3 regions of the Bacillus sp. AFS031507 genome follow, and region 3 is predicted to be linked to each of the others. Evidence: riboswitches for the same ligand, from Rfam matches in the RefSeq annotation. Region 3 holds a riboswitch; each other region holds the start of a gene.

Region 1 (10,422 bases), on a different contig from region 3:
ACACTATACGTGGCAGAAACCTTAAAGCCTGAAAAAATCGAGGGCAACGAAAACGGCAGCTCCAATTTCCAAAAAAGCTGTGTTTTGGATGCACCTGCCATCCTCATATAATGCTTCAACTCTGAAGGGGTTTGGCTAAATCCATCTAAGGCGGCCACTGTAATGGGAAAGAAACAAACAAGGGTGATGACAATCATTTTGGGTAATAAGCCAAACCCAAACCAAATCACCAACAGTGGAGCCAGAACGATAATGGGAACATTTTGCGATAAAATCAACAATGGATAAAAAGAATCCCTTAAAACAGGTACCAGATGGAATAAAATGGCGACTGCCAGTCCAATGAATGCTCCAACTACAAATCCAAATAATGAAATTTTAACCGTTGAAAACACATCTGGATAAAAATCACGCCAACCGGCAATGGCCTCTGTGAAAATCTTTGATGGCGGCGGAAGAAGCCATTCCGGCACTTCTGCTATTTTAACGACAATCTCCCAAATGACAAACAAAAGGAGGAGAACCAAAATCGGTCTCCACCCTTTTACAAGATTCATCCTCATGATCGATATTTCTCCGTTAAGTCATCCATGGAAATGCCTGTTGGCTGATAAAGGATTTTCACTTGAGAAATGACATTTTTGCTTCCCATTTCAATCATTCGTTCATTCATTTTTGAAATCACGGTAAATAATTCGTGCAGTTCACCTTCCATGGTTGTTTCTAACGGGTGTACCTCATATTTCACACCAGATTCAGCAATGACTTTAATGGCTTCATCAACGTATGGAATGACGTCTTCTCCATCCTTTGTTTTCGGTATGATTTGTATGCTGATTAATGAATTTGCCATGTTCTTCTACCCCCTAGTGTTTTGGTAAAAATTCATTTGTAAATGCTTTTTTCCCATCTAATTTCTTGTCAAGAAGCTTATTATCATACATCCATTGGGCATAATTTTCCCAAACCTCTTGCTTTTGAATTCCCCATTCCTTTGCATCATCCTGATATTTTGGAGACAACCATTCTTGACTCTTCTTTACAAGCTTTGGATCTAAATCCGGTGCTGCTTTAATCAGGATATCTGCAGCTTGATCAGGGTTTTTAATGGCAAATTCATATCCCTTGGCAGCGGCATTTACGAACGCCTTAACCGTTTCAGGGTTCTCTTCGATCATTTTTTCATTTGTTTCTAAAACAGGTGTATAGTAGTCCAGTTTGTCAGAGTAATCTGTTAAGTAAACCATATTAATTTTTTCATTACGAAGGTCTGCTTCTACACCAGTCCACCCATAGTAAATCCAAGCGAAATCGATGTCTCGTTTCACAGCCGTAAAAAAGTCCGTATCCCCCATGTTCACGATTTTCACCTTATTAGTATCAGCGTTTTCCTTTTTCATTAGAGAAGTGATGACAGATTTTTCGACTGGCGAGCCCCATCCACCGTATGTTTTTCCTTCAAAATCCTTCGGAGATTGAATCTGTTTGCCAACAGGTGAAGCGAATCCTGATGTATTGTGCTGAATCACTGCAGCGATCGATACGAGCGGCACCCCTTGTATACGTGCCTGAGTAATGGCTTCTTGGTAGCCAACACCAAATTGCGACTTGCCAGAAGCTACTAGTTGGTCAGCACCGGTCTCACCTGGCATGATAATATCCACATCCAAGCCTTCTTTTTTAAAGAATCCTTTTTCTTTTGCAACATATAATCCAGTATGATTGGTATTTGGCGTCCAATCCAGTACAATCGAGACCTTTTTAAGCGGTTGTTTTTTTCCTTTTACGTTTTCTGTTTCTTTTTTGCTGCTACATCCAGTCATTAGAAAGACTGATAGGACTAGTACTAGCCATTTCTTCATTTTGAATCCTCCATATGTAAAAATAATATCTAAAGTGAAACAAAATAAATAGGCTGAAACCTCAGTGTTGGTTAGAAGGCAAAAACTTGCTTAAACAAAATAAAGCACCCAGGCAAAGAAACCTGAGTGCATATCAGCAAACAATTAATTGTTTAAGAATATGTTCCCTCCGCCGGTATCAACCAGATCAGGTTCCAAGGGTCATCGTCTCACGGACTAAATCTCAACCGGCATCACCGGTTCCCCCACATTACATCGTATTCCACTTCATATACTACTATATCAGTCAAGGCAGACAATGCCAACTGCTTTTATCTATTTATGCTTGTTAACAAATACTTCCTATCATGAAACATCCGGTTCTCATCTTAATTCACCTGCACGAAATAACTTTGCTAGTTAACCTACGGTGTTACGAGTAAGGAGCTAGTTTCGTTCATGATAACTTATACGAACAGGGGCATATCTTGATTTCTTGCAATCGTTAGAAGAGTTTTTATTGTTGATATGGATTTTAGTTCCTTTTGCATAAATAGTTCTGGATTAACAATCTGTTCAAAACAGTATTGGTTATATAATGAATGTGCATCATTAGTAGCTAACATAAATCTACGAACTCCCTGTAATTGGGAATGGTTTTCTCACCCACAACAATTTGTACTAACGTAAGAATAGCACGAAATAATGTGATAACTAAGTCATGTGTGAATAATAAAAAATCCAACTTATGCCGACTTGAAAAAATTTTATGAAAAATTGTTGAGGTTACCCCTAACCTATGACTCTATCCGATTTTAAATATCCAATATCTTCTAATAGTGATCTCAACTTCATATGAAGCGTCATTTAGACGCTTATTTTTGTTTTTACTGCAATATAAGACTCAAATTCGTAATGCCTTTTATTCAAATAACCTGCGTCGTTAGCTCAAGAAGAAAATAAACAATATTCTTCAACCGAGGCAAATTTATTCGCAGGATTTCATAACCCCTATAAATAGTTTGACGGGTAATTGGAATGAATTCAGATCATTTGGCTTCGTGAAGGCATAGTTAAATAAAGGAGTTAGCTACCACTAAAAGCTATCCCAAGAGAATTAGGATAGCTTTAGAAAAGTATTGTGAATTTCAATATTTTTACATATTTAGAGTTTTATATTTTCCACTCTCTTCCTTTATGGCCATACTGTCACAAAAAGGGCGATGACACCCCCTGGCTGTCATCGCCCTTTTTTATGCTTATAATCAATCCCAACTAAATACAATTCGCGTCAACTACCTGTCCAGATACCGACATAAGTTCATTTATGTTAACCCATCCACCAATATTTTGAGATTGGTCAACACCTTCTATTGTAAAAGTTAGGCTAATATTGTTGGAAAGTGTCAAAGTGGATCTTTTGCCGATGCAATTCTGTGCTTTTTGCAGAGAATTCACCCTTACACCTTCACACGAAATCGTATACCTTTGCATCGGTAGGTAAATTAATACTCCTCTTAAAGGGTCATAGGTCCTAATTAAACCTTCAGCAGTTGTTCCATCTCGGAATGATAATCTAATCCATCGCTTTTGTTGATAACAAGCAAGAATTTTTTGAAATAGTCCTTGTCTGTTGTCATAGAAATATGGATAGAAAGGCTGGTAAGGATTATTTGGATACAATGCAGCCTCCCCCTTTCTTTTATCAGTAAATCTCCTCATGTATATGAGAAAAAAAAGGGTTGGTGCTTGTCATCCCCTGATGTGTATAAGAAAAGCGAATATTGCTAACTGTTCGTTGGGTTTTATTTGAAATATACCAATATATGAAGGACGGCTAGTATTTTCCTTTTAACTGGAATTTCAATGATTTTTGGCTCGCCAAATACAGTACCTAAAATGACTACAGAACCTCTCTAGCTACGTGATTCATTTATAAAAGTTTTAACGTGGTTCTGAATAGTACCTCGCACCCAAGAGCAACATCTTCAAAAGAACTCCACTCATCTGGATGATGACTTATGCCATTGCGGCTCCTCACAAAGATCATTCCAATATCTGTGAGTTTCCCCAACACCATTGTATCATGAGCAGCCCCGCTTGGTAATTCATAAACAGGATACTGTAATTCTTGCAGAGAATCTTTTACTGCTTTCATCACTATTGGTGAGCTCATCACAGAAGATAGGGATTGAACCTCCCTAATTTCACACTCTAAACCACGGTTTGCAGCAATTGTCCGAATTGAATTATAGATTTTAGTAACCGTATTTTTACGCCGTTCATTAGATATATCCCGAACATCAAGTGTAAAATCCACTCTCCCAGGAATGACATTACTACTTCCAGGTTTTACTTCCAATTTTCCTACTGTCGCAACACTTCCGATATTGTCCCGTGCTATTTTCTCAATGGCTAATATACATTCTGCTGCAGCTGTTAAAGCATCTTTTCTCTCTTTCATCCAGGTCGTTCCTGCATGCCCCGCTTCACCCATGATCGTTACTTCCGCCCATTCTCCACCAGAGATCCCCGTAACTATTCCAACAGCTAAATCTTTATTTTCTAACACTTTTCCCTGCTCAATATGTACTTCAATATAAGCTTTTACGTCATTTTTACCTAACTGAGCTTGTTCTAAAAGGTCTGGATTAATCTGATTAAAATATTCCCCTTCTAGACTGGCTTGCTTCATGGCCTCCAGATAGGAGATTCCATCTTTATCTGTTGCTGCAGCTAAATTTTCCTTTAATTTCTTCGAACCCTCTGTCCCAACCAAAGCGGTACTTCCTACAAAAGCATAATCAAAACGAGCCCCTTCCTCATCTGTTAAGGATACAACCTTTATCGTTCTTTCAGGTTGAATTCCCTTTTCTTGCAACGTACAAAGCACCTCAACACCCATTAGAACACCCATGGCGCCATCGAAACGCCCGCCAGAATTTACTGTATCAAGGTGAGAACCAATAAGAATGGCAGGTAATTCGGGATTTTTACCGAGTATTTGCCCAAAGATATTCCCAGCTGCGTCCATATAAGGGGATAAATCAGCTTGTTCCAGTAGTTTCAGAAAAAATTTTCGTGCTTCGATATCATTTTGATCAAATGATGTTCTATTGACCCCGCCATTGTCTCCTTCTCCTATTTTTCCAAGGGCCATTAATTGGTTCCAAAGACGGTTTCCATCAATCGTTAAATTTAAACTTTCCATGAAATTTGCTTCCATAGGATTAAATTCTCCCTTCATTTGAATGTCCAGTATAGAGAAAATCCTGCTGTTTCCTTAGTAGGTCTGTATAATTATATTTACAACTTGCATTTCTTTTTTTAGGCGAACAGGATTTGTACTGTTCGTTTTTTTAATTTTTTGGCCGTTTTAAACTTGCCTGTTGATTTCCGCTCCATGCGCTTCACCTCCGCGGTCGGGGTGCCTCCTCGTCGTCGCTTTAGCGCCTTCGGGGTCTCCCCAGACCCGTACTCCCGCAGGAGTCTTCGCGCCTTCTGCTCCAATCAACAGAGTGGCAAAATCAATAATAACCTTTAACACAGCCCATTTTTTTCAAGGGTGCTTGCCTCTCTCAACATAACGCAAGAAATAAAAAAGAAGCTCCCCAAAAGTTTACTCAACTTATGAGAAGCCTCCGTTTAAATCCTCGGATATTCAAAATGTTAGAAATTTACTCTCTTATTCAATAACCCATATATATCAAGGCTTTGAGAGCGGTATTACACCCTTCCGCCCATACATCAAAAATATTGAAATAATAGGAGAATTCAAGTTACTACTTTGAAAATTTTAAAACAAATAAAAGAATGCTATGAGTTGAATAATAAATACTTAATCTCTGCGGAAATCCGCCTCTTTTAATGGAACCATTTTTGTTTTGTTAACAATTTTATAGCCTAAATAACCCATTAGGAATAGAGGTAGTCCAATATAAGAAACCAATATACCATACCAGTCAACCTTAGAGCCGATAAATGCCCCATAATTTGTTCCAAGCATTGCGATTAAACATAATACTGTCGCCAAAATTGGACCTAATGGGAACCACTTTGCTTTATAAGGCAGGTCTTTGAAATCTTTTCCTTGTGCAACATAAGCTTTACGGAATCGATAATGTGTAACCGAAATACTTAACCAAGAGATATAACCAGCTAAGCCAGCAGCGTTTAATAACCAAGAATAAACAGTTCCATCACCAAAAAGGGAGGTAAGGAAGCACAGCATCCCAACAAGGGTTGACATGTATAATGCGTAAATCGGAACACCACCTTTATTTACTTTTTTCAAGAATGACGGAGCTTTTCCTTCTTCCGCTAATACCCAAAGGACGCGCGAAGCGGCGTATAAAGTGGAATTTCCTGCTGACAGAACTGAAGTAAGAATTACTGCATTCATGGCAGCCGCCGCAAAGGCAAGACCTGCATTTTCAAATACTAAAGTAAACGGGCTCACTGCAATATTCTCTAAATCTGCGCTTAATAATTTTGGATCGTTATAGCTAATGATACATCCAATAATAAAAATCGCTAAAACATAAAACAATAAAATTCTCCAGAAGATCTGTTTCACTGCCTTAGGTAGATTTTTCTCAGGATTTTCACTTTCACCGGCTGTAATTCCGACCAGCTCCGTGCCTTGAAAAGCAAATCCTACTACCATAAATACACTAAATATGGATAACAAGCCGCCTTTAAATGGTGCTTCTCCTTTTGTGAAATTTTCAAAACCGCCAGCATGACCCTTCAATATTCCAAAGATCATTAATAATCCAACAACAATGAATATTATAATTGTTGCAACTTTAATCAATGAAAACCAAAATTCTGATTCACCATAACCCTTAACAGATAAAACGTTTAGGCCAAAAATAAGTATAAGGAAAATTGCGCTCCAAATAATACCTGGGGCATCGGGAAACCAATATTTCATGATCAATGACGATGCTGATAATTCCAAAGCAAAAATAATCGCATTATTGTACCAATAGTTCCAACCAACAGCAAAACCCAGTGCAGGGTCGACAAACCTTGAGGTATACGTACTAAAAGAACCTGAAATCGGAATAAAAGATGCCATTTCTCCTAAGCTGCCCATGATAAAATATACCATTATTCCTGCAATTATATAGGCAGCTAAAGCTCCACCAGGACCAGCATCATGAATCGTGGTTCCACTGGCTAAAAATAACCCTGTTCCAATTGTTCCTCCGATAGCAATCATGGAAAGATGCCGTGTTTTAAGCTTTCTTTCTAAATGTTCTCCATACTCGTGTTCGTGTCCTGTTTCTTGGGATTTAAGAGCAGTATTTTGCATATAACACCTCTTATTATAGTTTGATTAATAGATAAGTACTTTTACCTAATAATTTTTTCAGAGATATGTAATCTAGATGATTGGACGTAGCCTATGGCAACCTTGTCTTTGAAAGAATTCTAGGCCGAATAAATATTAAAATCCTCACCTCCTTTCAATTACGTTTGTTAGTAGGTCTTCTTCTTATTTGTATACTTTATCCACTTGCTGAAGTAATTTTGAAAGATTCATTGTTTTCAGACCTTCAGCAGATTTTTCAATATCTTTTGAGAATATACGGTCTTTTTTAATTGAAGGAACAATTTCTCTTCCTTTCTCATAAAGCCGTTTTGTTTGGCTTGCCATTTTTTCAACTCCACGGTATTCAACCGCCTGCATCGCACAAATAAGCTCAATTGCAAGGACTCTTCTTGTATTCTGAATAATTTGATGAGCATGCCTTGAAGCGATCGTTCCCATGCTTACATGATCCTCTTGATTCGCCGAAGAAGGAATCGAATCTACACTTGCTGGATGTGCAAGCGTTTTGTTTTCTGAAGCAAGAGATGCGGCAACATATTGCATGATCATAGCACCAGATTGTAGTCCCGGTTCAGGGCTTAAAAATGGCGGTAAATCATTTAACTGTGGATTGATTAACCGTTCAATTCGTCTTTCAGATATATTTGCCATTTCCGCAACAGCAATTTTCATAAAATCCATTGCAAACGCAATTGGCTGTCCATGGAAGTTACCACCGGAAATGACTTTTTCACCATCATCAAAAATTAGTGGATTATCTGTTGCTGCATTCATCTCAATTTCTAATTTTTCTTTTACATAATCAAGTGCTTGCCACGTGGCACCATGAACTTGTGGGATACAGCGGAGGGAATAAGCATCCTGTACTCTCAATTCCCCCTGTGTCGTCGTCAATAAACTATCGCTTAGGTAACCTCGGATTCGTGCAGCGGTATCAATTTGCTGTTGATAACCCCTTGCGATATGAACCTCTGCAGCAAAGGCATCAATAATCCCATGTAATCCTTCAATGGTCATAGAGGAAATTAACTCACTTTGGTATGCGAGTTGTTCTGCTTCTAGATAACCGACAACTCCCATTGCTGTCATTGCTTGGGTTCCATTGATAAGAGCAAGGCCTTCTTTTGCCTCAAGTGTTACTGGGAAGATTCCTTCTTGCTGTAAGGCTTCAAGTGAATCCATTCGATTTCCTTTATAAAATACTTCTCCTTCCCCGATTAGCACTAACGCCAAGTGTGAAAGCGGTGCCAAATCTCCGCTTGCTCCAAGGGAACCTTGCTGCGGAATCACAGGGATAATATCCTTGTTTACTAAATCTAATAACCTTTCAATAACAAGCGGCCTAATTCCAGAATAGCCCTTTAAAAGTGCGTTAGCGCGAAGAAGGACCATTGCTTTTGCGACAACCTCTGGGAACGGCTCACCTACGCCGCAAGCATGTGAACGAATTAAATTAAGCTGAAGATCTTGAACATGATCTTTATTAATAAGGACGTCACTAAATTTTCCAAACCCTGTTGTAATCCCATAGACTACTTTTGATTCTGAAACTATTCTTTCTACTGCTTCCCGACTCTTTCTAGCAGCCTCCATACTCAATTCTGAAGCGCTTACCTTCTGATTTTCGTTTAAAATTTCCTTCATTTGTTTTAATGTTAAACTTTGACCTGTTAATGTGATCATTAACGTTCCTCCTCTAGCACTTTAGTATAATAAAGAAAGAGGCTGGATTCCGATTCCTATTAGAATTGGAGTCCAGCCTCTTTTATAACCATTTTTGAATATTGAACTATATCTTTTCGCAGCCACATGGGTAATCATCCCTTTATTCATATTCTATAATCCTATTCCTATGATAATTATTCTATGTAACGTAACCTTATTTGTCAATTGATTTTTCAGAATTTTAGCACAATAATACTTTAGCACAATAGCAAATGAAAGACTGTCATCCTAAATTAAATGTCGACTTCTCTTGAATCCAAAGCGAATTGCTTTATATACCTAAAAAAGGAGAGTACATATTAGACTTCTCTAATACGTACTCTCCTTTATAATAAATCAATAAAGTTAAGAAATCGCTTGACCTCTTTTACTCATAAGGACTTCCATTCACCATACTTATTGGCCCTTAGGACAATTTGGCACTGGATCGAGTTCCTTATTCGGGGCATTCGTGTTATGCGCCTTGTATGTGTTGCCTCGTTTGTCCTGAACAATAATCTCCGCGAATGCAGGTTTTTGACCACAATAGATGCTGTGCGTCCATACATCGTCTTTCATTTTTTTTACTTTTCCATAAAACTGGGTGCTGTACTGCTGACCATCATAAGCTATAAGATTCTTTAAGCCTTTCCCTTTTGCCTCGTTTTCGGCGACTACTTTACCATCAGTGCCAACCAGCTGCACGGTTATACGTTGGATATCCTGTTCCTTGAGTTGCTCAGGAACGACGGAGAACCCTACGTTGTAGCCTGGCGATTGTACCGCTCCTAACTTATCTCCATAAGTAAAATCCTCCGGCTGAATTACGTTGGTTTGTGCGGAAACCGGTATGCTAAACAATAGTGCTGCTCCGATTCCTAGTCCTGCTAGTAGTTGTCGTTTCATGTATATTTTATCTCCTTTAGTAATTTCCTTCTTAGTATGGAAAGAATTAAAAGGACTATGCATGAAAGGAATACTGTACGGTAGACACAGCAATACCCTCTGCCGAGTGACAGGGGGCTTAGCTTGTTCATTCTTCGAGTTACTTAGCAATAAAACGTTCCACTTTTCTTACATGATCCATTGTGATTCTTTGAGTAAAGCCTTGCAATTTATCAACTTGAGGACTTCCAGCCCATTCAATTAGGCCAGCTTGCAAGCCAATCAGTATCAAATAACTTTTCCCAAGTTGCTTTTACTTCATGTTCAGGGAATCCAAGTTTTTCAAACTCATCCCACTCAGTTTCATCATAAGTGAAAGCAAAATTGTTTAATATGTTGTGCCACTCGTCAAAAGAAGACCAGGACTCCAGAACAATAGAAACAGTAAAACCCAATCCCCAAACTCCACATTTTTCTTTTATCTATCCGATTCTACTCCTTCCCCGCTATCATATGAAGGAAATGACTGGTTATACTAAAGAGGACTAATTGACTCAGAAAGGGGGAAAACGATGTGACACGGAACCTGGTAGCCTTTTTTCTGTTTGCCGTCCTCTCTTTCGCCGGCGGTCTCCAGACAGACGGCCAAGC
Region 2 (10,422 bases), on a different contig from region 3:
TGTAGTTTATCGACAGCCCCCGTGGCTTTATCTGATTCCTTTTCATTGCTTTTACTACAAGCACTTAGTAGTAGTAACAATAGACTTACCATGATCAAAAAACTTTTCTTCATTTGAGTTTACTCCTTTTCTAGTTGCGAATCTTATTTTTCAATAGCTGTTTTTCCAATAATCCAATCAATAAAAACAACACAATCCCTAAAAGCGATAATAAAAATATTGCCGCAAACACGGAGTCTGCCTGTAAGTTACCAGACATTCGTCGACTGAAGTACCCTAAACCTTCACTTGCCCCCAGCCATTCACCAACCGTCGCTCCGACAACACAATAAACAACTGACAACTTCAATCCTGAAAAAATGGCTGGCAACGCCATTGGAACCTGGATTTTTTTAAAAATTGTCCAGCGATTGGCGCCCATCGTTAACAGTAATTCACGGTATTCACTTCCACCAGATTTCAACCCATCATATGTACTTACGACGATGGGAAAGAAGGCGGTTAAAATGGTCACGGCAATTTTGCTCCAAATCGAATAGCCAAACCACATAATAAAAATCGGTGAAATTGCAATTAGCGGCACCGTTTGTGAGATAACAAGAAATGGATATAGTACCTTTTCAATGGAACGAGAAAAGTGCATAGCAACTCCCAGCGATAATCCACCGATTACGGAGAGCACAAAACCGATCAGAACTTCCTTTACAGTAGCCGGCAAATGCACTTCAAATAAAAGCTGTCGGTTTTCTTGTAATGACCCCCAAATAGCCGAAGGAGCTGGCAAAATAAAAGAAGGAATCATGCCTTGCCTGACGACCCATTCCCATATGCTGAGAAGGAGGATCACCACGATCAAAAACAAACCGTACTGTTCCGTCCATTTTTTCAAACTAGCTTTCATTTTGAATCAGCCACTCCAGTTCTTTTCTCATCGTAATAAACTCTGATTGATAGATTAGCTGTGAACTTCTTGGTCTCGCCAGGTTGACCTTCATTTCTTTGATTCCGGTGTCTTGGAGCAAATAGATTCTATCGCTCAACAAAACTGCTTCTTCAAGATCATGGGTAATAAACAATACCGTCTTTTGTAATTCCCCCCACAGTCCTAATAACCAGCTATGCATGTTCCGTTTTGTCAGGGAATCGAGTGCGCCAAAGGGCTCATCCAATAATAAAAGATCTTTCCCTGTCATAAGGGTTCTTAAAAAGGCCACGCGCTGCTTCATTCCTCCCGAAAGTTCATTCGGATAAGCTTTTTCATATTCTGCCAAACCAAACCGCGATAACCACTCTCGTATTTCAGGAATTCTCGCTTGCTTTGGTTCCTTTGTCACTTCTAAAGGTAGTAACACGTTTTCTAAAACGGTTCTCCATGGTAAAAGCAGATCCTTTTGCGGCATGTAACCGATACTCCCTAATCTCTTACCAGTCTTTTGACCATTGACCATAATATCTCCTTGATCAGGTTCAAGTAAACCAGAAATCAATTTAAAAAGAGTGCTCTTTCCAGATCCACTTGCGCCTATCACTGAGACAAACTCTCCTGGCTTAACGTCTAGTGAAATTTGATTGAAAATAGGATTGGAGTTTCCTTCACTTTGAAAAGAGTAGGATAAGTTTTTTATAGATAACATGGTTGAGTTAGACAGGCCACTCGCCTCCCTGATAGACCATATCCCAGAACATATATTCAAATTTTGATGTAGTCAGGAAGTGTTCTTCTAAGTTGGCTAATTCCCGCTCCGGTTTACCCTCTGTCAATCTATCTAACAAATCGATCAACCAAGTTGTTAAAGAACCAAATTCATCAGAAGAGTACATTTTCACCCATTCTCCATAAAGATGGTGGTCACTAGCATTTGGATAGGTATCTGCTAGCATCTTGCTAATCTCCCAGTAACTCCACATACACGGCAAGAGAGCAGCAATTAATTCCTCGAGCGAACCTGTTTGAGCGACATTTAGCATATAACGAGTATAAGCTAAGTTAACCGGCGTTGGTTTTGTTTCCTCCAGCTGTTGATGGGTAATTCCAAACCTCTCAGCATACTGTCGGTGCAGATCCATTTCCCCGTGCAATGTCTCATGCAAAAGCTTCGCAAATGCGGCCATGGTTTCAATATCCTTTGCCTTAACAGCCCCTAAAGCAAACAGCTTAGAGTAGTCAATTAAAAACACATAGTCCTGTTTCATATAGCGGATAAAGGATTCAACAGGCAGATCCCCTGTACCTATTCCGACTACAAATGGATGCTGATGGGTTTTCTGCCATACATCATTTACTGATTGATAAAGTCTTTCGGTGAGTTTCATTTCCATACTCTTCCTTCCTCGTGTTACACCATTCCGCGATAAATACAGCTAATACTTTTGTAAAATCTAATAATTGGCGAATTTCAACTTTTTCATTGACTGCATGGGCATCTTCCAATTTACCAGGTCCAAAGATGACCGTTGGAATTCCAGCCCGACCCAGCCAGCCTGCATCTGTAACGGTGGTTGACATGCCCACCGTCGGCTTGTCTGTTAACAATTTTTCATAGGAATTAGCTAAAACCTTCGTTCCAGGATGATCAGAATCAATTTCTAACGAAGGAAAAATTTCACCACGATCGACAATCATAGATTTTCCGCCCCAAACAAACTGTGGCGGATTCTCGCGAAGCCACGGATCTGCCGCTGCAACTGCACCAATATGTTGTTCTATTTCTTTAATTACCTCTTCATAGTCTTCATTCGGGTAAAAATGAACGGTAACCCATAGAGCACAGCGATCAGCCACAAATGCAGCATGCCTGCCACCTTCAATAACGGCAGGATTAATCGTATTTGTGCCGGGAGGAAAGCCCTGATAACTTTTCGTAACGGCCCAGTGGCGTTCTAAGTCTTGTAGTCCCGAAATAATCTTCATCATTTTCTCGATCGCACTGGCCCCTTTAACACCGCCACCTGCATGAATCATCTTCCTACGGATTCCATCATGAAAAGTTTCTTTGCTTTGAATGGTAATCCATCCAGTTATGACGCCGCCTTGTCCTTGAATATGTAAATCACTGGTATCGACCACTACTGCATAATCAGCGGTGTAACCCCTCTCAGTGCACGCCAGCGTCCCAGCCTCTCCAACTTCCTCACCGATAACAGATTGAAATTGGAGATCACCTTTGAGCGGGATACCCAGATCTTTTAAAAGTTTAATTGCGATTAGTGATGCTGCAATTCCACCTTTCATATCGGCCACACCACGTCCATATATGTAGGAATCTTTGCGATAGGCAGAAAACGGAGAATAATCCCATTCTGTATTATCCCCAACTTCCGCGACATCCACATGACCATTTACAATCAAACTATTATATTGATCAGAAGATTCTCCAGGTAAGTGGCCAACCACATTCGGATCTCCGGGATAGACATCCCATTTATCTGTGGAAAATCCCATGTTTTCTAAATACCCTTTTATAAATTCCTGGACATCATTTGTATTCCGTGCAGGAGGACTAACGGATGGAAAAGCGATAAGGTTGGTCAACAATTCGATTAATTCCGCTTCTCTCGCTTCAACTTCTTGTGAGATTTTTTCAAGCAAATCCTCTTTCATTTGTTTACTCCCATGATTAGTTTCTGATAGTGGTATCATTTTCACTAACAATCAAAACTTTCTTTCTTAAAAATACGGTTAAAATAATAAATCCAATCAGCGCTCCAGCAAACGAGCTAAATATAAATAATGGAATAAACCCAAATAATGTGGCCTTTTGACCGAGAAAAAGAGTAGCGATTGGGTAAGAAAGCAGTGCCCCAATGATACCCGTTCCAATTACTTCACCGATAAAAGCAAGATAGATCTTCCTAGTCTTCCAAAATAATAGCGAGGCCAGTAAGGCTCCAACCATACTTCCGGGAAAGGCAAAAATCGAACCAGTTCCCATCAGATTTCTTAGCAGGGAAACGCAAAAGGCCTGAGCTACAGCATAATAAGGTCCTAAAAGAACGGCTGATAAAACGTTCAAAAAGTGCTGAACCGGGAAGACCTTTGTAAATCCAATCGGTATATAGAACAGGTTGCTTGAAATGGTACCAATGGCTATCATCATCGCAGTTAACGTCAGTTTATGTGTTTTGTTCATTTGAATACCTCTCATGAATACCGACACTATTTCTTAACGCTCTGGCTGCTTCGATTGGTGATTCTGCATGGCTTATTGCCGTAATAACGGAAACCCCATTTGCCCCAGCTTCCACTACCGATTGAGCGTTTTCTACCGTGATCCCGCCGATCCCAACAATCGGAATATCAATGCCATCTTTTCGTAATTTTTCGATCAGTATTGTTCCCCGTGATGGCTTGGCATCCGCCTTTGTTTTTGTCGGAAAAACAGGGCCAATGCCAAAATAGTCAGCACCACCGCTTATTGCAATCATTGCTTCTTCCGTTGAATGGACGGAAACCCCAAGGATTCTCCTATCGCCAATCTTCTCTCGAACTGTGAATACCGTTTCATCCTCTTGTCCGATATGTACACCGTCCGCATCAATTGCCACAGCCAACTCGATATCGTCATTAACAATGAAAGGGATATGATGTGCTCTGCAAATTGCTTGAAGTTCTTTCGCAAGTGCATATTTGTCAGCTCCAGTTAATGCGCCGTCACCCTTTTCACGAAATTGAAAAAGTGTAATCCCACCGGCAATTGCCTCTTTTAATACTTCGGCTGGATCCTTTAAACAGTTGGTACTGCCCATGATAAAATAAACACTTAAAGCCGCTTGTAGGTTTTTCATAATTCAGCCAGCTCCTTAGCGCTTTTCCTTTTTCGATATGCCCAATGGTTAGTTGGACCATATCCTTGCCCGATCTCCAAATGGTTCTCAATTGCCGCCTGAATAAAATCCTTTGCTATACATACTGCTTCATAAAGAGTTTCCCCTTTTGCTAGTTCAGCAGTAATTACTGCGGAAAAAGTACAGCCTGTTCCATGTGTGTTCTTTGTCTGAATTCTCTTGCTGGTAAAGTAGTAAAATTTCTTTCCATCAAATAATAAATCAGTGGATTCAGACTCATTTTCATCATGGCCACCCTTAATTACGACATTTTTTACGCCTAACGCATGTAGTCTTTTAGCAGACTCCAGTTTATCTTCCACCGTCATAATCGACATGCCCGTTAGTACTTCCGCTTCTGGAATATTCGGGGTGATTACCGTTGCTAGCGGCAATAAGTATTTTTTCATGGCAGAAATGGCTTCCATTTGCAACAAGGAAGCGCCACCTTTAGCAATCATGACTGGATCGACAACAATATTTTGCCATTGATAATTCCTGAGCTGTGCAGCGACGGCCTCAATGATTTCAGCATTAAAAAGCATTCCTGTTTTCACCGCATCCGCACCGATATCCTCGCCGATCGCTTCGATCTGTTTTACGACTGCCTCAGCTGTCATTGGATAGACAGCATGAACTCCTAATGTATTTTGGGCCGTTACAGCGGTCAATGCTGACATTCCGAAAACCTCTAATTCCTGAAATGTCTTTAAATCCGCTTGAATTCCTGCTCCACCGCCGCTATCAGAACCAGCGATTGTTAATGCTTTTTTCATTCAAATTACCTCCATTTATCGATTAAACTTTTTAAAAGAAGCATGTGAAATGATATCTTCGGAAGAAACTAAAGCTAATTGGTTTAAAAATTCGATTTGGAAACTACCAGGTCCCATTTCAACTGTTTTTGCCGCTGCCTTTTCTGCCGCGATTCCATAATACGTTAAAGCAGCCACTGAAGCTTGAAGCAGGTCCTTCTCCACTCCTGCAAACGCTCCAATCACTGAGGTTAATAAACATCCAGTGCCTGTCACCTTCGTTAAAATTGGATGTCCATTTGACACGACATAGGTTGTTTTCCCATCCGAAACAATATCCTCTTTTCCAGTGATGACGACAAGACCATTCAATTTTTGTGCTGAAGTAATAGCTAGTTCAATGATATTTCCTTTTGCATCCCCAGCATCGACGCCCTTAATTTCCCACTTTTCACCAACCACATTGGCAATTTCGGCTGCGTTTCCTCTAATCACAGAGACATTTACCTCGTTCATAATTCTTTGCGCGGTTTCGGTTCGATAGCGGGTAGCCCCTGCACCAACCGGGTCAAAAATGACGGGAACACCGGATTCATTAGCCGCTTTTCCGGCAATGATCATCGAATCTACTGTCTGTGGGTTTAATGTTCCAATGTTCAATACTAATGAACTTGCAATCTTGGCCATATCTGCTACTTCCTCGGCTGCATATGCCATGACCGGTGAGGCACCAAGGGCAAGAAGCCCATTTGCCGTAAAATTTGTAACAACCACATTGGTAATATTATGTACCAGCGGGTTAACCTTTCTAACTTCTTCCAACGTTTCATACAAACTATTTTTTTCCATCTCAATTTCCCCGTTTCTTTTTTTAAAATAAAAAAACCAGATCCAATAATGGACCTGGTTAGTTAGTCAAAGAAATAATTAACATTCACTTGGCTACTTTCCTACGCTGGTATTACCCAGATCAGGTCCGAAGGGTTGAAAATTTCTCCATTTTCTCTCAGCCTGTTTACAGGGCACCCCTAGTAGATCTAATACTTTATTTAATTAACTACATAATATTCCTATAGTACTAGAATGTAAAGGAAAAAGTACCAGTTAACATAACATTATTATTGTTTGCCTTTATAAAGGAAAGTAACAATAAATGTTGTCCCTTTATCTTTTTGGGAATGAATTTCTATCTGTCCATTTAATTTTTCCAAGCTTCTCTGCACCAATGATAAACCGATTCCTCGATTTTCACCTTTGGTGGAATACCCTTTTATAAATAAGCGATTTTTTACAGCCTCATCGATTCCTTTTCCTGTATCATGAACCTCTAAGGCAAGGACATCATCGTAATAGTCAAACCTTAATGTAACTTTTTTTTGTGGACGGTCCGAAACAGCATCTAGTGCATTATCTATTAAATTCCCAAGGATCGTTACCACTTCATGCGTTATTTCCTGCTGTTGTGGTTCAGGTAGACTTCCTTCCCCATCAATGATTAATTCACAGCCATTTTCCCTAGCAAAGCTAAGTTTTCCTACAATAAAACCTGCTAAAACAGGATCTTTAAAACGACTAATAACAAATTCTACCTCAGTTTGTTGGTGATCGACAATTTTGGTAATGTATGACGAGACCATTTGATAGTCTTTCATATGAATTAAACCTGATATTACATGCAGTTTATTCATGAATTCATGTGACTGGGTTCTCAGTGCTTCCGCGTATAGCTTTACACCGGTTAATTGTTCAGCTAATTGCTTGATTTCGGTTTTTTCTCGGAACGTAGCAATCGCACCGACAATCTTTCCTTTGACAACAACCGGAACCCGATTGGTTAAAATGGTAATATGATTGATTTCTTGTTCTTGGTCTAATTGAGATTCCCCCGTTTCTAGAACAGAAGATAGCATAGAATTTGGCATGTAGTCATCCACTTTTCTTCCTAAAAAGGACCCATGAATGCCAGCTTTTTGAAGAAGTCGGATCCCCTCATTATTTACGAGAGTGGTAAACGCATCCTGGTCAACTGCCAAAATTCCTTCCTTTGTGGATTGAAGCATCGCACTACGTTCCTCAAGCAATTTTGCCATCTCACTCGGCTCAAGTCCAAAAAGAATCGCTTTGATTTTTCTAGCTAGAAAAAGGGCACCTAGAATCCCAACTAGAATTCCTACTCCCACTCCGATCAAAATAATTTTCCTACTTTGTTCGATCGCCTGATTAACTTTTTCTAAAGAAATCCCAACCGCGACTGCCCCTATTTGATTATTTTCTTGATCATAAACAGGAACAAACGAACGTAAAGACAATCCCAATGTCCCTTTGGCAATGGAAATATGCTCTTTCCCTTTTAAAACAGGTCCTTCATCTCCACCGACAAAATGCAAACCTAATAGGTTGCGGTTAGGATGTGATTTTCTTTTTCCATACATGTCCATTACGACGATAAATTCAACATGCGTTGATTGTTTAATATCATTCGCAAATGTTTGGATATCCTTCTCTGCTGTTTTATTTTTAAGCCCATTCATGACAATCGGAGACCTTGCAACAATCCTCGCAATATCTGTTGCTTTCTCGGCTTGGCTTTTCTCTGTTTCCTGTGAAATTCTGTTGGTGATTAAAATCTCGGTTACTAACAATGCCATCACGACCACGATACAAACCAGTAGGGTTATCGTCGATTGTAAACGAAGTTTTGGTTTGGACAACCTTATTTTCCACCCCAACTTGATTCCCCCTTTCTCACAGGCAATCTTTTCAAGGTATTTGCGTTAAACACCGTAACGGTTAATTGGTCTTCCGACGCCGCCGTAATGGATATGAATTTTGACTTTTCCTTCTTTTTCTAAGTAATCAAGGTATCTTCGAGCCGTTACCCGAGCCATTCCTATGCTTTCCGCTACTTCTTCCGCAGAAACAGGTTCTTTTTCCTGCGAAATGAAATTAGTAATTTTTATTAACGTATTCATATTTAATCCCTTTGGTAAACTCTCTCTTTCACTTTGTTCTTTGCTATCAATAAATAAAATTTGATCGAGCTCCTCCTGTAAAAGAGCTTTCTTTTCTCCTAATTTCACTCGATAGTTTTTATAATTATCAAGTGACTTTTTAATTCGATCAAAGGTAAACGGTTTTATGATGTAATCAACAGCCCCTTGTTGTCGAACACGGTGGATGGTTTCGATGTCGCTCGCAGCTGTTATCGCAATCACATCCACAGAATAGGCCTCTGAACGAAGTTCGCTGAGCATTTCCAATCCACCCATATAAGGCATATAAATATCGATAATCGCCAGATCCGGACTGAGTTCTTTCACTAATCTTAACCCTTCCATCCCATTGGAGGCGATTCCAATTATCGAAAACCCTTCAATCCTATCAATGAATTGGCGGTGTACCTCTCGAACCATCGGATCATCTTCAATCAATAGTACTTTTAACGGAAACATCTCCCTGCTCCCCCTTACATTAAATGAAACTGTATTTCCCTTTATATTATTATCATGGCCTATTTTATTAAAATAGTAAATTTATAGATAGCATTTTTTGTTCGATTTTTATGAGAGTTAATTAAGGTATTTTCTATAACAAAAGGAACAATAAGACCAATATGACCAAAACCTTACTATTATCTGAATTTTCATTTATTATGTGCTTGGGTGGGTTTGAAAGCGGTAACAGTTTTATTAAACAAAGGGGTGTATGAGAAAATGAAAATTAATTTCAAAAATTTGACCGTCCAAGTATTATTGGGGATCTTACTTGGGATTGTCATCGGATTTCTTTTTCCGAAATTCGGTACAGAATTAAAGGTTTTGGCGGATATCTTTATCAAGTTAATTAAAATGGTCATTGCTCCAATTGTATTTTTTACAATAGTCATTGGTATCGGTAACATGGGGGATTTGAAGAAGGTTGGGCGTATCGGCGGGAAAGCGCTCCTGTATTTTGAAATTGTAACGACATTTGCTTTAGCGATTGGTTTACTCCTAGTTAATATCATTAAGCCAGGATCTGGGTTTAATACAGATTCCGTAAAAGGCGGAGATATTTCACAATTTACCACGCAGGCTAAAGAAACAAGCCATGGATTTATCGAATTTATTTTAGGAATTATTCCTGATAATTTTGTCGGGGCAATGGCGAAGGGCGAGCTGCTTCCAATTTTATTCTTTGCGGTCCTGTTTGGAATTGCACTTGCTTCCTTAGGGCAAAAAGGAAAACCAGTTGTTGCCTTGTTTGAGCAATTTACGGAGATATTCTTTAAGATTGTTAATATCGTAATGAAATTTTCACCAATTGCAGCATCTGGTGCAATGGCCTATACGATTGGTAATTTTGGTCTAGGTTCTTTAGTATCGCTTGGAAAATTGATGGGAAGCGTATATGCAACGATGTTTCTTTTCATCGTCTTTGTCCTAGGTTCGATCGCGAAACTTTATGGATTTAATATTTTAAAATTTATCGCTTATATTAAAGAAGAAATTCTCTTGGTGTTAGGTACTTCATCCTCTGAATCCGCTTTACCAAGAATGATGGAAAGACTTGAAAAATACGGCTGTTCCAAATCAGTAGTTGGTCTTGTCGTTCCAACCGGGTATTCCTTTAACTTAGATGGTACTGCTATTTATCTTTCAATGGCTGCGCTCTTTATTGCTCAGGCTTACAATGTCGATATTACGATTTGGCATCAAATCACTTTATTAGGTATTCTTATGTTGACATCTAAAGGAGCTGCCGGTGTAACGGGTTCTGGTTTTATTACACTAGCTGCTACTCTATCTGCTTTCCCGGTAATACCAGTTGAAGGGATTGCCTTGTTACTAGGTGTCGATCGTTT
Region 3 (10,422 bases):
GATCCGTTGATGATGGTCTAAAATAAAGTTTTTCGCTTCTTGATAATGGTTAGAAGAGTCTAAGCTTGGGATGTTATTTTCTGCACCATCAATGATTCCTGTTTGCAGCGCACTGAATACCTCGCCATATGGCATTGGTGTCGCACTTGCCCCAAGAGCTGCCATGAAATCAATATTGATTTTACTCTGCTGCACACGGATTTTTTGCCCCTTTAAGTCCTTTACACCTTTTAGTGGTTTAGTAGAATAAAAACTACGTGACCCAGAATCATAATAAGCAAGCCCTTTCATTTTTGACTGCTCTAAACCATCTAACAATTTTGTACCCATTTCACCGTTAAGAAAATTCCATAAGTGTTCTTCGCTTTCGAATACATATGGGAGTCCTAGTGCAGTGAACTGATCATTGAACTCGGCAAGTGGACTGGAATTGATTCTTGTGAACTCAATTGCTCCAAGCTGAACCTGTTCCAACACGGATTTTTCATCCCCTAATTGGGCAGATGGAAATACCTCAATTTTAATTCGGCCATCTGTTCTTTCATCAACCAATTCGGCAAACTTTTTGTCTCCAACAACGGTTGGATAATCTGGCGGCTGATTATCTGCCAACCGGAACGTATATTTAGGTTCCTCAGCTTTCGAACCCCCATCTTTTGTACCCGTCGTTGCTTCTTTCCCACAGGCAGCTAGGATGCTACCCATTAAAAGCGTTGCTGCAAGAATTCCTGTAATCTTTTTTTTCTTCATTCTTGTAACCCTCCCTTAAAAAATTATATTTTTTTATTTTCACCTTTCCTTCGGTTACTTGACTAACATATTAGGAAGCCAAAGGACTACCTCAGGAATATAGGTAATAACCAACAGAACAATTAGTAAAGCATAGAAAAATGGCATCATTGCTTTTGTCCCTTGTTGTATCGAGACCTTACCTATCGCACATCCAACGAACAAAACGGTTCCTACAGGCGGCGTTAAAAGGCCAATCCCAGCATTTAAAATCAGGACGATTCCGAAATGCACCGGATCCATTCCAAAGCTGGTTACAACTGGAAGAAGAATAGGTGTCATAATTAAAATCATTGGTGCCATGTCCATTGGTGCTCCAAGGAGAAGCAACAAAATATTAATAATTAATAGAATAATAATCGGGTTATCAGAAACACTTAAAAATAAGTTCGTTACCATTGAAGGAATTTTCAGGTAAGCTAATATCCAGCCAAACGAAGCGGATGCTGCTATTAAGAAAAATACCATCGAAACAGTTCTCATCGTCCGGGTTAATATTTTCCATACATTAGAAAATTTTGCTTCCCTATAGACAACAAACGCTAGAATAAAAGAATACAAACAAGCTAATGCCCCAGATTCCGTTGCTGTAAACCAGCCACTCATAATCCCGCCCAAAATAATGACTGCTGGGCTTAAGGATAAAAGTCCATGTAGAAGGATCCCGCCAATTTCTGACTTTGGAACAGGGTCCGCTTTTTGGTAGCCTCGTTTTCTAGCAATAATGTAACCTGTGATCATTAAGGAAATTAACATAATAAATCCAGGAACAATCCCAGCCATAAATAAACTGGCGATGGAAACACCACCTGCTGCTAAGGAATATAAAACAAGATTATGACTCGGCGGAACTACCACACCTTGAATGGCCGATGCAATCGTTACTCCCACTGCATAGTCTGCTTCGTATCCCTTCTTTTTCATCATCGGAATCATAACTGAACCAACAGAAGAAACGTCGGCGACGGCAGAACCAGAGATATTTCCAAAGAACAATGCAGCTACACTGTTAACCATGGCGAGCCCACCGCGAATTCTGCCAACCATTAAACTTGCCAGATTCACAATTCGAGTCGCAAGGCCGCCCTCACTCATAATTTGTCCTGTCAAAATAAAGAACGGAATCGCAAGTAAAGAAAAGGAATTCATCCCTTGAATCATTTGCTGGCCCACTACCGGAAGAGGTATACCTAGATAGATAACCGTCAGTAATGACGAGGCAATCAGCGTTAGGGCAATGGGAAAACGAAGTAAGATTAAAATAACAAAGCTTGATAGTAAGATAATGATCCCAATTGTGTTGCTGTCCAAGTTACATACCCTCCTCTATCTCTTTGTGACGAGTGGTGTTAATGTTAAAGAATTGCAAAAGCGAATATACACAAATCATCACACCAGTGACAGGCATAACCGCATAAGTGATACTACTCGGCCATTTTGTCGCCGGCAGGGTTGAATCCATCATCAATACCGTGAAGTCCCAGCCCTGGATCACCAAGTATAATCCGAAGGCAAAAATAGAGGCACTGATAATTTTATCTAAAACTTTATTAAAACTTTTAGGAAATAGATTCGTGAAAGAATCAATGCCTAAATGGATATACTCTCGAAATCCCACCGCAATGGCCATAAAGGCAAACCAAGCTAGTAACAAAAGAGTAACTTCCTCTGACCAAAAGAAAACAAAATTAAATAATTTCCTGGTAAAAACTTGTAGGGTGACGACAAAAATTAAAGCAATTAACGATAGTAGTGTGAATTTTTCAAAAATGGCATCGATGACTAGACCTACTTTTTTGATTACATTCATTTGATTCCCCCCATTTGAAAACGTTTTCCTGTCTCTCATTTTATGAATCTTTTGAATGTTTTTGAATGTTCTTTTTTTAGGATAATTTGTGATTTTTTTAGGTGGAATTTGAAATCCTTTCTATTTGAAACTATTTACTAGTTTTTATAAGTTTAATAAACGAATTAAATATATATTAATATTAAACTTACCATGTTAACGGTATTCCATCAACTGGTTAAAAAAATAGGCTCTATCAATTCTAGTAGTGATTCCGAGACCGTAGAGGAATATTATAAATAGCATCAGTAGTGTTGCATTATATAAATTCATAGACCTTGGGGTCGGTTCTTATCGAGGACATTCGGAAGATTGCACGCAAAAAGGCACAACTAGGCTATATTTGCTAGTTGTGCCTTTTTCTATACTATGTTTCAGATCTGTCCCGCAAAATTTTTGATTACCACAGAAAATGTGCCAGTCACAAGCCAGGAAAGTTACTGATATATGCTGCCCCCAGATTGTTTAAACTCCTTAGCTTTTTCCTTCATACCTGTTTCAATAGCTTCCTTCGTATCAAGTTTGTTTTCTTTCGCATAATTACGAATATCTTGAGAGATTCTCATGCTACAAAATTTTGGTCCACACATTGAACAGAAATGTGCTGTTTTTGCACCTTCCGCAGGTAAGGTTTCATCATGATATTCTATTGCTCGTTCAGGATCTAAAGATAAATTAAACTGATCTCTCCAACGGAATTCAAAACGAGCTTTTGATAAGGCATCATCTCTTTTTTGTGCTCCTGGATGTCCTTTTGCCAAATCAGCAGCATGGGCGGCAATTTTGTAAGTAATAACCCCTACACGAACATCCTCTCTATTCGGTAAACCTAAATGTTCTTTAGGCGTTACATAACAAAGCATAGCTGTCCCATACCAACCAATCATTGCAGCCCCAATAGCAGATGTAATGTGATCATAACCAGGTGCTATATCAGTCGTAAGAGGTCCAAGTGTGTAGAATGGTGCTTCCTGACACACTTCTAGTTGTTTATCCATATTTTCTTTAATTAGGTGCATAGGTACATGTCCAGGTCCTTCGATCATCACTTGTACATCATGTTCCCAAGCAATTTTTGTTAGCTCTCCAAGAGTCTCTAATTCTGCAAACTGTGCTTCATCATTCGCATCTGCAATAGACCCAGGACGTAAACCATCCCCTAAAGAGAATGCAACATCATATGATTTCATTATTTCGCAGATTTCTTCAAAGTGAGTATATAAAAAGCTTTCTTTATGGTGGTGTAAACACCATTGTGCCATGATTGATCCACCGCGGGATACAATACCTGTTAACCGTTTTGCCGTTAATGGAACATATCGTAAAAGAACACCAGCATGAATTGTGAAGTAATCAACACCTTGCTCCGCTTGTTCGATCAAGGTATCACGGTAAACCTCCCATGTAAGATCTTCAGCAACACCATTTACTTTTTCAAGTGCTTGATAAATGGGGACGGTGCCGACAGGAACTGCTGAGTTTCGAACAATCCATTCCCTTGTTGTATGAATGTTTTTACCTGTTGATAGATCCATAATATTATCAGCACCCCAGCGCGTCGCCCATGTCATTTTTTCAACCTCTTGTTCGATGGAGGATGAAACAGCCGAGTTACCGATATTCGCATTAATTTTAACATGAAAATTACGTCCTATTATCATAGGTTCTGACTCTGGATGATTGATATTAGAAGGAATAATCGCTCGACCTTTTGCCACTTCATCACGCACAAATTCAGGTTTCATATTTTCCCTTATGGCGATAAACTCCATTTCAGGAGTAATAATTCCCTTTTTAGCATAATGAAGCTGTGTGACATTTTTCCCTTTTTTTGCACGTACTGGTTTGCGCTTTAAACCAGGAAACACGTTATGATTGGCACGAGGATCATTTTGATCGTTATACCCATTATCTTCAGGTTTAATTTCTCTACCTTCGTATTCTTCAACATCTGCTCGTTCATGAATCCATGTGCTTCGAATGGCAGGAAGACCTTTTGTAATATCAACAGAATAATTTAGATCCGTATAAGGACCGCTTGTATCATAGACGCGAACTGGAAGGTTTTCCTCTTCTCCAAACGCACCCGTTGTCGGGCTTAACTCAATTTCACGCATTGGTACTTTAATGTCGGATCTCGAACCTGTTACATATACTTTTTTACTTCCTGGAAAACTTGACATGATGGAAATATTTTGTTCGTTTAATGAAGTCGTTGACATAATACATCTCTCCTTTTTTTGAATATAAAGGACGAGATACAGACCATAACAAGTGAATAAGCGTATAAAAGTACATCAAAAAGCCGGGCCCATAAATGGTTGGACCCGGCTAATATGTATGCAGAAGTATAGGTGCAGTAAAGATTGTCTATTCTAACTTCCCCACGCTGGTATGATCCAGATCAGGTCCCAAGAGTCAAGAAACTTCATCGTGTTTCTTTCTCAGCCCAACTTATTGGGCACCCCTAGTTATTTATATTCAATTAAGTTACATTATATATGAGTATTGGTAAAAATGAAATACATAATATTATTTAAAGTGATATAGTCGTTTTAGATAGTATGTCTAGGATAGAGAGAAAGGTTAGATATCTACTTGCTTGGATTTTAAGAAGTATAATTCTTTTTTGTACCCGAAAAAAAGAAGGCTTACTTGTGACCTGACGCTCCATAATCTTTGATTGTTATTTTTACGTTGTAGTAAATTGGAACCTCACTGAATGTTTGATCCCAATCTTTTTTGACTTTTTCCCATACTTTCGGATGCTCAATTCTTAAACGGTTTCCAAAGCCAGCAACGTCTACTCGATATTTCCTTTGCGTTTTTTTAATTGTATGTTCAACCAATCGTTTTACTTCTTTTTCGGTGGATTCTTCTGCCCGTTTTAGAAATGTATTATCAAAAGAGTTACCTGAAACCACCCAATTCTCAGATAATCGCCCTTCTGATTCGATGTTTACATCAAAAGAGATATAGTTTCCCTTAACATGAGAGGTGATTTTACTTTTCATAGAATCTAGCTCATATACGATTAGCCCACTAGTCTGTTTATCAAAACTTTTTACCAAACCGCCTTTCCCCTTGCCTGTTATCCATGTTATCCCCTCCAATTCCTCTTCATTTAAAAAACCACGCAGTTTTTTTGTCTTTCCTTTTATCACGGCAGCTCCTGCAAATTTCACTTCTCCATTTTCCGAGATCACATTTTGCAAAAGAAAACTGGATCCTGATTTTAGCTTACCGTCTAATTTAATAATCGAGATAGGAGGCAAAATTCTTGTCGTTCGATAGGCATTATCTACCATTCCAAACAGACGAAATGCTGGAACTTCTCCTGCTTTCTTTGATACTAGGGTATTGCTAGCTCTCCCTTTACTAATAAACATAAGGCAGCTTGGTCTAAAATCATTATCCCGAAGATATTGATCAAGTAATCGATCTAAACTATACGATCGTGCAAGTTTATCACCGATTACAATGACTTTCATGTGACTGGCATTAAAAGGAAGATCCGTTCTTAATGATAATTCACGAACCTCTTGAAAGATGGAGTCTCCCGTTTCAGAAATATTAACATAAGATTGTTGTTGCGATCCCCCTTCTTTACTCATTGAACTTGCTAATTGTGAGGTAATAAGTTGATAAGTTGTAGTAATCTGATCTTTTTTGGAATAGCCTTCATCTTGTTCGTTTATCTTTTTCTCTATGGTTGACTTTTTCCCTTTATCGAATGCCACCCCTACACCTAAGCTTAGCTCTTCAATTTCATGACTGCTCCAACAGCCTGTAAGAGAAAAGAGTAAAAGGACAGACAGCGAAACCAAGAGAAATCGTATATTGTTATGAGGTAACTTCATTGTTTTCTTCCTTTCCATCTCGCGATAATAAGAAGGAGAAGTGGTAGTAAACCAAATAAAAACAATGCAATATTGCCAATGATATCCCCAAGTTTAAATAGATCATTGATATTTTTTGGGGTGATGGAAATGACGTAAATTAGCGGAAGTAAACCATACATAACTGAACTAATGTTCTTTTTCGAAAGTTGAGCCAGCCCTAAAGCAGCTGCGTAGTAGCTGATGGTAAAGGTAGTAAACATTTGCATAATCCATACCACCAGCAACAAAGAATCAAACCGTTCAAAAATCAAACCGGTTATCTCAAAACTTCGTATCAAATCAAGCGTTGGCCATGTCCTCGTGACCACTTCATCGACGGATAACGCTCCAATGACCATCACAACTGTTATCACATAAAAAAATAATGGAACGGAAATTCCAACTAGAACCATTTTGATTGCTTTGTTCGGCTGTTGCATAAACGCCATGATGACCAGCAGGATTTCAGGACCTGTAAATGCGAGAGTCGTCGCCTTTACTCCTTTTAGCACAGGGATGAAACCAGTCCCTATTACCGGGCGTAAATTATCGATCTCAAATATTTTTAAGCTCATAAGGGCTACTAGCAAAAAAAGGAAAATCGTAATAGGTAATATAATTTCAAACAGACGGGCAATCGGGTTGATACCGCCTATGATCAGATAGAGACCTATCCACATAAATGGCATCATAATTGCCCAGATAGGGGTACCTTCCAGCAAAAAATACCTTATTACTTCCGCCATTGAACGGAGTTGAAACCCGGAAGTTAAAAGAAAATAACATACTATAAGTAAACTAAGTAACCCGCCCACCCATTTTCCTACAATTTCACGGCTGTATTGATAAATGGTTTTTTGGGGAAACTGTTGGCATAATTTGACCATGATCACCCCTGCGATTATCGCGATCAGCCCGCCTAAAATAACACTTATCCATACATCTGGTGTATTCACCTTCTCTGCAGCTGTTCTAGGCAGTGTGAGGATTCCTGAACCAAGTATAAAGTTGCTGATGATAACAGCTGCTTGTGCCGTGGTAATTCGATCTTTTGGACTGACAATCATCCTTTCATGTTCCTTTCACAATAGGTTATCCTTTACGTATAGGATTTTTCGTATGCATCATCTTTGGACGACGTTTCATCATCATAAGGGGCATGCGAACCATCAAATCTTTCCATTCACTTAAACGATAAGGAACGGCTGGACTCATATAAGACACGCCAAAACTTTTTAGTTTCACTAAATGGCTTGTCATGAAAAGGAAAAATAGAATGACTCCATATAATCCAAGTATGGCAGCACAAAGCATGGCTACGAAGCGAAGAATACGCAATGTAATCCCTACACTATATTGAGGATTGGCAAAAGATGAGATCGCAGTTAACGCCACTACTATCACCAAAATGGGGCTAACAATCCCTGCCTGTACAGCCGCTTCACCAATGATTAACCCACCGACAATTCCCATTGCTGGACCAATTGGCTTTGGTAACCGAAGTCCAGCTTCCCTTAAAATTTCGATCGATATTTCCATAAATAATGCTTCGATAAGTGCAGGAAATGGAACACTGGACCTCGCACCTATAATGGAAATGGCTAACTTAGTAGGAATCAATCCTGGATGAAATGAGAGGAATGCAATATACAAAGCCGGTGTAAAAAGAGCCAGGATAGCTGCTAGATAACGAAGTAAACGGATGAACGTGCCAGGAATCCACCTTTCATAATAGTCTTCTGGTGATTGTAACATCATGCTAAAGGTAACCGGAACGATCAAAGCGAAAGGCGTCCCATCTAGTAAAATGGATACCCGACCTTCCATCAAGGCAGCAATCACACGATCAGGACGCTCTGTACTTTGTACCTGTGGAAAAGGACTAAGATAATTATCTTCGATAAGCTGCTCTACATAACCTGATTCTGGCACATTATCAAGATCAATTTTCTTAATTCGCTTTTCTACCTCTTGTACTAATTCAGGATCCACAATTTCTTTTATGTAAGCGACGACTAAGTCTTTTTTTGAACGCTTTCCCACTTGAAATTTTACTAACGATAAATTATCAATTTCACCATTCCCTCTCAAAAAAGATGTATTATCACTTAAGGATTCAGTGAAACCGACCCGTGGACCTCTGACTAATGCCTCTGATACTGGCTCTTCAATCGTCCTTGTTTTTAATTTTGTTGTACCAAGGATTAGCGCATCAAATGATCCATCAATTAAAAGCGCGGTAGAACCTGTTAATACTTTTGATACTAACTCTTTAATAGAAGCAATCTCTTCTACTTCACTAATAGGCAGCACATGATTTTTTACAAATTTGTTTAAATTGCTTTCCTTCACAAAGGATAGCTCCTGTTTATATTCTGTTGTGAAATCAACCATCAATGATGTCATAATATGTTTATTAATCAGATCTTTATCTGATAATCCATCCACAAAAATAATGGATGCTCGAATGCCAGTACGCCCAAGATTAAACTCTCGAAAGTGCACATCCCAGTTATGACCGATTTCTTGTCTAACTAATTCTAAGTTTAAAGTCAAATCATCTGTAATCAGATGATTTGAGCCTTGAGGCTTAGATTCTTGTTGATCTTCAATTTTGTTAGGTTGTTTTTCTTTTTTTCTAACCTTTAATTTCCGTTCTCGCATTTTCATCACTCTTCCTTGCGAATCCAATTAAAAAATCTGAAGATCATGTACGGAATGAAAAACACGATAAAAGCTTGTATAAAAACTTTCCAGTCTGGAAGATAGGAAACAATAGAATTCCACATATTAACCACCTTTATATGCCCAAATAACAGTAGCTGAAACCACGAACCAAAGTATGTAAAATAAAGTGATTTCCTTAATGTTCCTTGGATAGCATTATCTTTGGCTTATATGTGGAAATTTAAACATTTTATATAACAACCCTTCATCACTCTGGGCTTCAACGTTTTATATGTATTTTGAACAAGTTCTACCAGCGAGTGATATAATTTCCCGATCCTGAGCAGCGGTGACTACTCTTATAGGATGTGCATAAAAGTAACTCATAAATTTAAAGCAAAATAAATTAAAAAAAGCACCATCCAAAATTTTGGATAGTACCTATTTCAATAGTTCATTAACTGTAATGAATTTATATCCCTCATTTGATAATGATTGCAATATTCCTTTAATTGTATTTAGCTCTTCGCCAGTATCATCATACATTGGGTGTATCAAGATTATAGAACCAGGTTTTACATGTTTCTTCACATAACTCACTTTGTCAGTGGCAGAAGTATAGTAAGTATCTGGTTCAAGACTCCAAGTGATGGTATCTCTATTATTCTTATATAAATAATAAGGCAAGCCTACGAGTTTTTTTCCATTCGGAGGTCGGAAATCAATTTGACCTTTATACCCTGCTTCTCGAATTAGATTATCCGTTTTTTCAATTTCCTCCTTGATGTAAGAAGGGGATTTAAAAACCATCCGCTGATGGGAATATGTATGATTTCCTATTTGATGCCCAGCACTTACAATTTTTTTAGCTTCTTCAGGATTTTTTTCAATTTCATTACCAATTAAAAAAAAGGTCGCTTTTACATGGTATTGTTGTAACAAAGGTAGAATTTTTTCTACATTTTTTGTTGGTCCATCATCAAAGGTCAATGCGACTACCTTTTGGTCGGTCTTCACCTGGTCGGTTAGTCCACCAAATAACTGGAAGGTTCTAGAATTCATTAACTTATAGGTTCCAAGTAATAAAAGGAACACTAACAAAATTCCAATTCCACTATATATTAACTTCTTTTTCATAAAACCAGCCTTTCTTTCGAATTTAATTAAAGTCTATTTTTATAGTAACATAATCTACTAACTTTCCAAGATGAGGTATTTACTGTAAAACTTTAAAAC

The links. Region 3 has a riboswitch for thiamine pyrophosphate ahead of thiC (phosphomethylpyrimidine synthase ThiC). Riboswitches for the same ligand answer to the same signal wherever they lie in the genome.
Region 1: another riboswitch for thiamine pyrophosphate. It lies ahead of COE25_RS19125 (ABC transporter substrate-binding protein); the one in region 3 lies ahead of thiC (phosphomethylpyrimidine synthase ThiC).
Region 2: another riboswitch for thiamine pyrophosphate. It lies ahead of thiM (hydroxyethylthiazole kinase); the one in region 3 lies ahead of thiC (phosphomethylpyrimidine synthase ThiC).

The regions. Positions count from the first base shown of each region.
Region 1 covers NZ_NUOW01000020.1:153,908-164,329, forward strand. Annotated here, with positions in the region: gene COE25_RS19115 (ABC transporter permease) at 1-563, opposite strand, end outside; gene COE25_RS19120 (thiamine-binding protein) at 560-853, opposite strand; gene COE25_RS19125 (ABC transporter substrate-binding protein) at 867-1,862, opposite strand; TPP riboswitch at 2,010-2,119, opposite strand; gene COE25_RS31680 (hypothetical protein) at 2,309-2,467, opposite strand; gene COE25_RS19135 (hypothetical protein) at 3,117-3,524, opposite strand; gene COE25_RS19140 (M20 family metallo-hydrolase) at 3,775-5,052, opposite strand; gene COE25_RS19145 (amino acid permease) at 5,680-7,161, opposite strand; gene hutH (histidine ammonia-lyase) at 7,345-8,865, opposite strand; gene COE25_RS19155 (hypothetical protein) at 9,304-9,792, opposite strand; gene COE25_RS19160 (hypothetical protein) at 10,029-10,226, opposite strand; gene COE25_RS19165 (hypothetical protein) at 10,346-10,422, shown strand, end outside.
Region 2 covers NZ_NUOW01000024.1:122,668-133,089, forward strand. Annotated here, with positions in the region: gene COE25_RS20640 (ABC transporter substrate-binding protein) at 1-113, opposite strand, end outside; gene COE25_RS20645 (ABC transporter permease) at 131-901, opposite strand; gene COE25_RS20650 (ABC transporter ATP-binding protein) at 891-1,634, opposite strand; gene tenA (thiaminase II) at 1,642-2,313, opposite strand; gene COE25_RS20660 (acetylornithine deacetylase) at 2,276-3,601, opposite strand; gene thiW (energy coupling factor transporter S component ThiW) at 3,618-4,130, opposite strand; gene thiE (thiamine phosphate synthase) at 4,114-4,785, opposite strand; gene thiD (bifunctional hydroxymethylpyrimidine kinase/phosphomethylpyrimidine kinase) at 4,782-5,600, opposite strand; gene thiM (hydroxyethylthiazole kinase) at 5,616-6,428, opposite strand; TPP riboswitch at 6,510-6,619, opposite strand; gene dcuS (DcuS/MalK family sensor histidine kinase) at 6,698-8,296, opposite strand; gene COE25_RS20690 (response regulator) at 8,354-9,031, opposite strand; gene COE25_RS20695 (dicarboxylate/amino acid:cation symporter) at 9,293-10,422, shown strand, end outside.
Region 3 covers NZ_NUOW01000025.1:33,630-44,051, reverse strand. Annotated here, with positions in the region: gene COE25_RS21600 (TRAP transporter substrate-binding protein) at 1-750, opposite strand, end outside; gene COE25_RS21595 (TRAP transporter large permease) at 805-2,100, opposite strand; gene COE25_RS21590 (TRAP transporter small permease) at 2,102-2,599, opposite strand; gene thiC (phosphomethylpyrimidine synthase ThiC) at 3,076-4,860, opposite strand; TPP riboswitch at 5,003-5,117, opposite strand; gene COE25_RS21580 (Ger(x)C family spore germination protein) at 5,290-6,498, opposite strand; gene COE25_RS21575 (spore germination protein) at 6,495-7,586, opposite strand; gene COE25_RS21570 (spore germination protein) at 7,612-9,183, opposite strand; gene COE25_RS21560 (polysaccharide deacetylase family protein) at 9,628-10,323, opposite strand.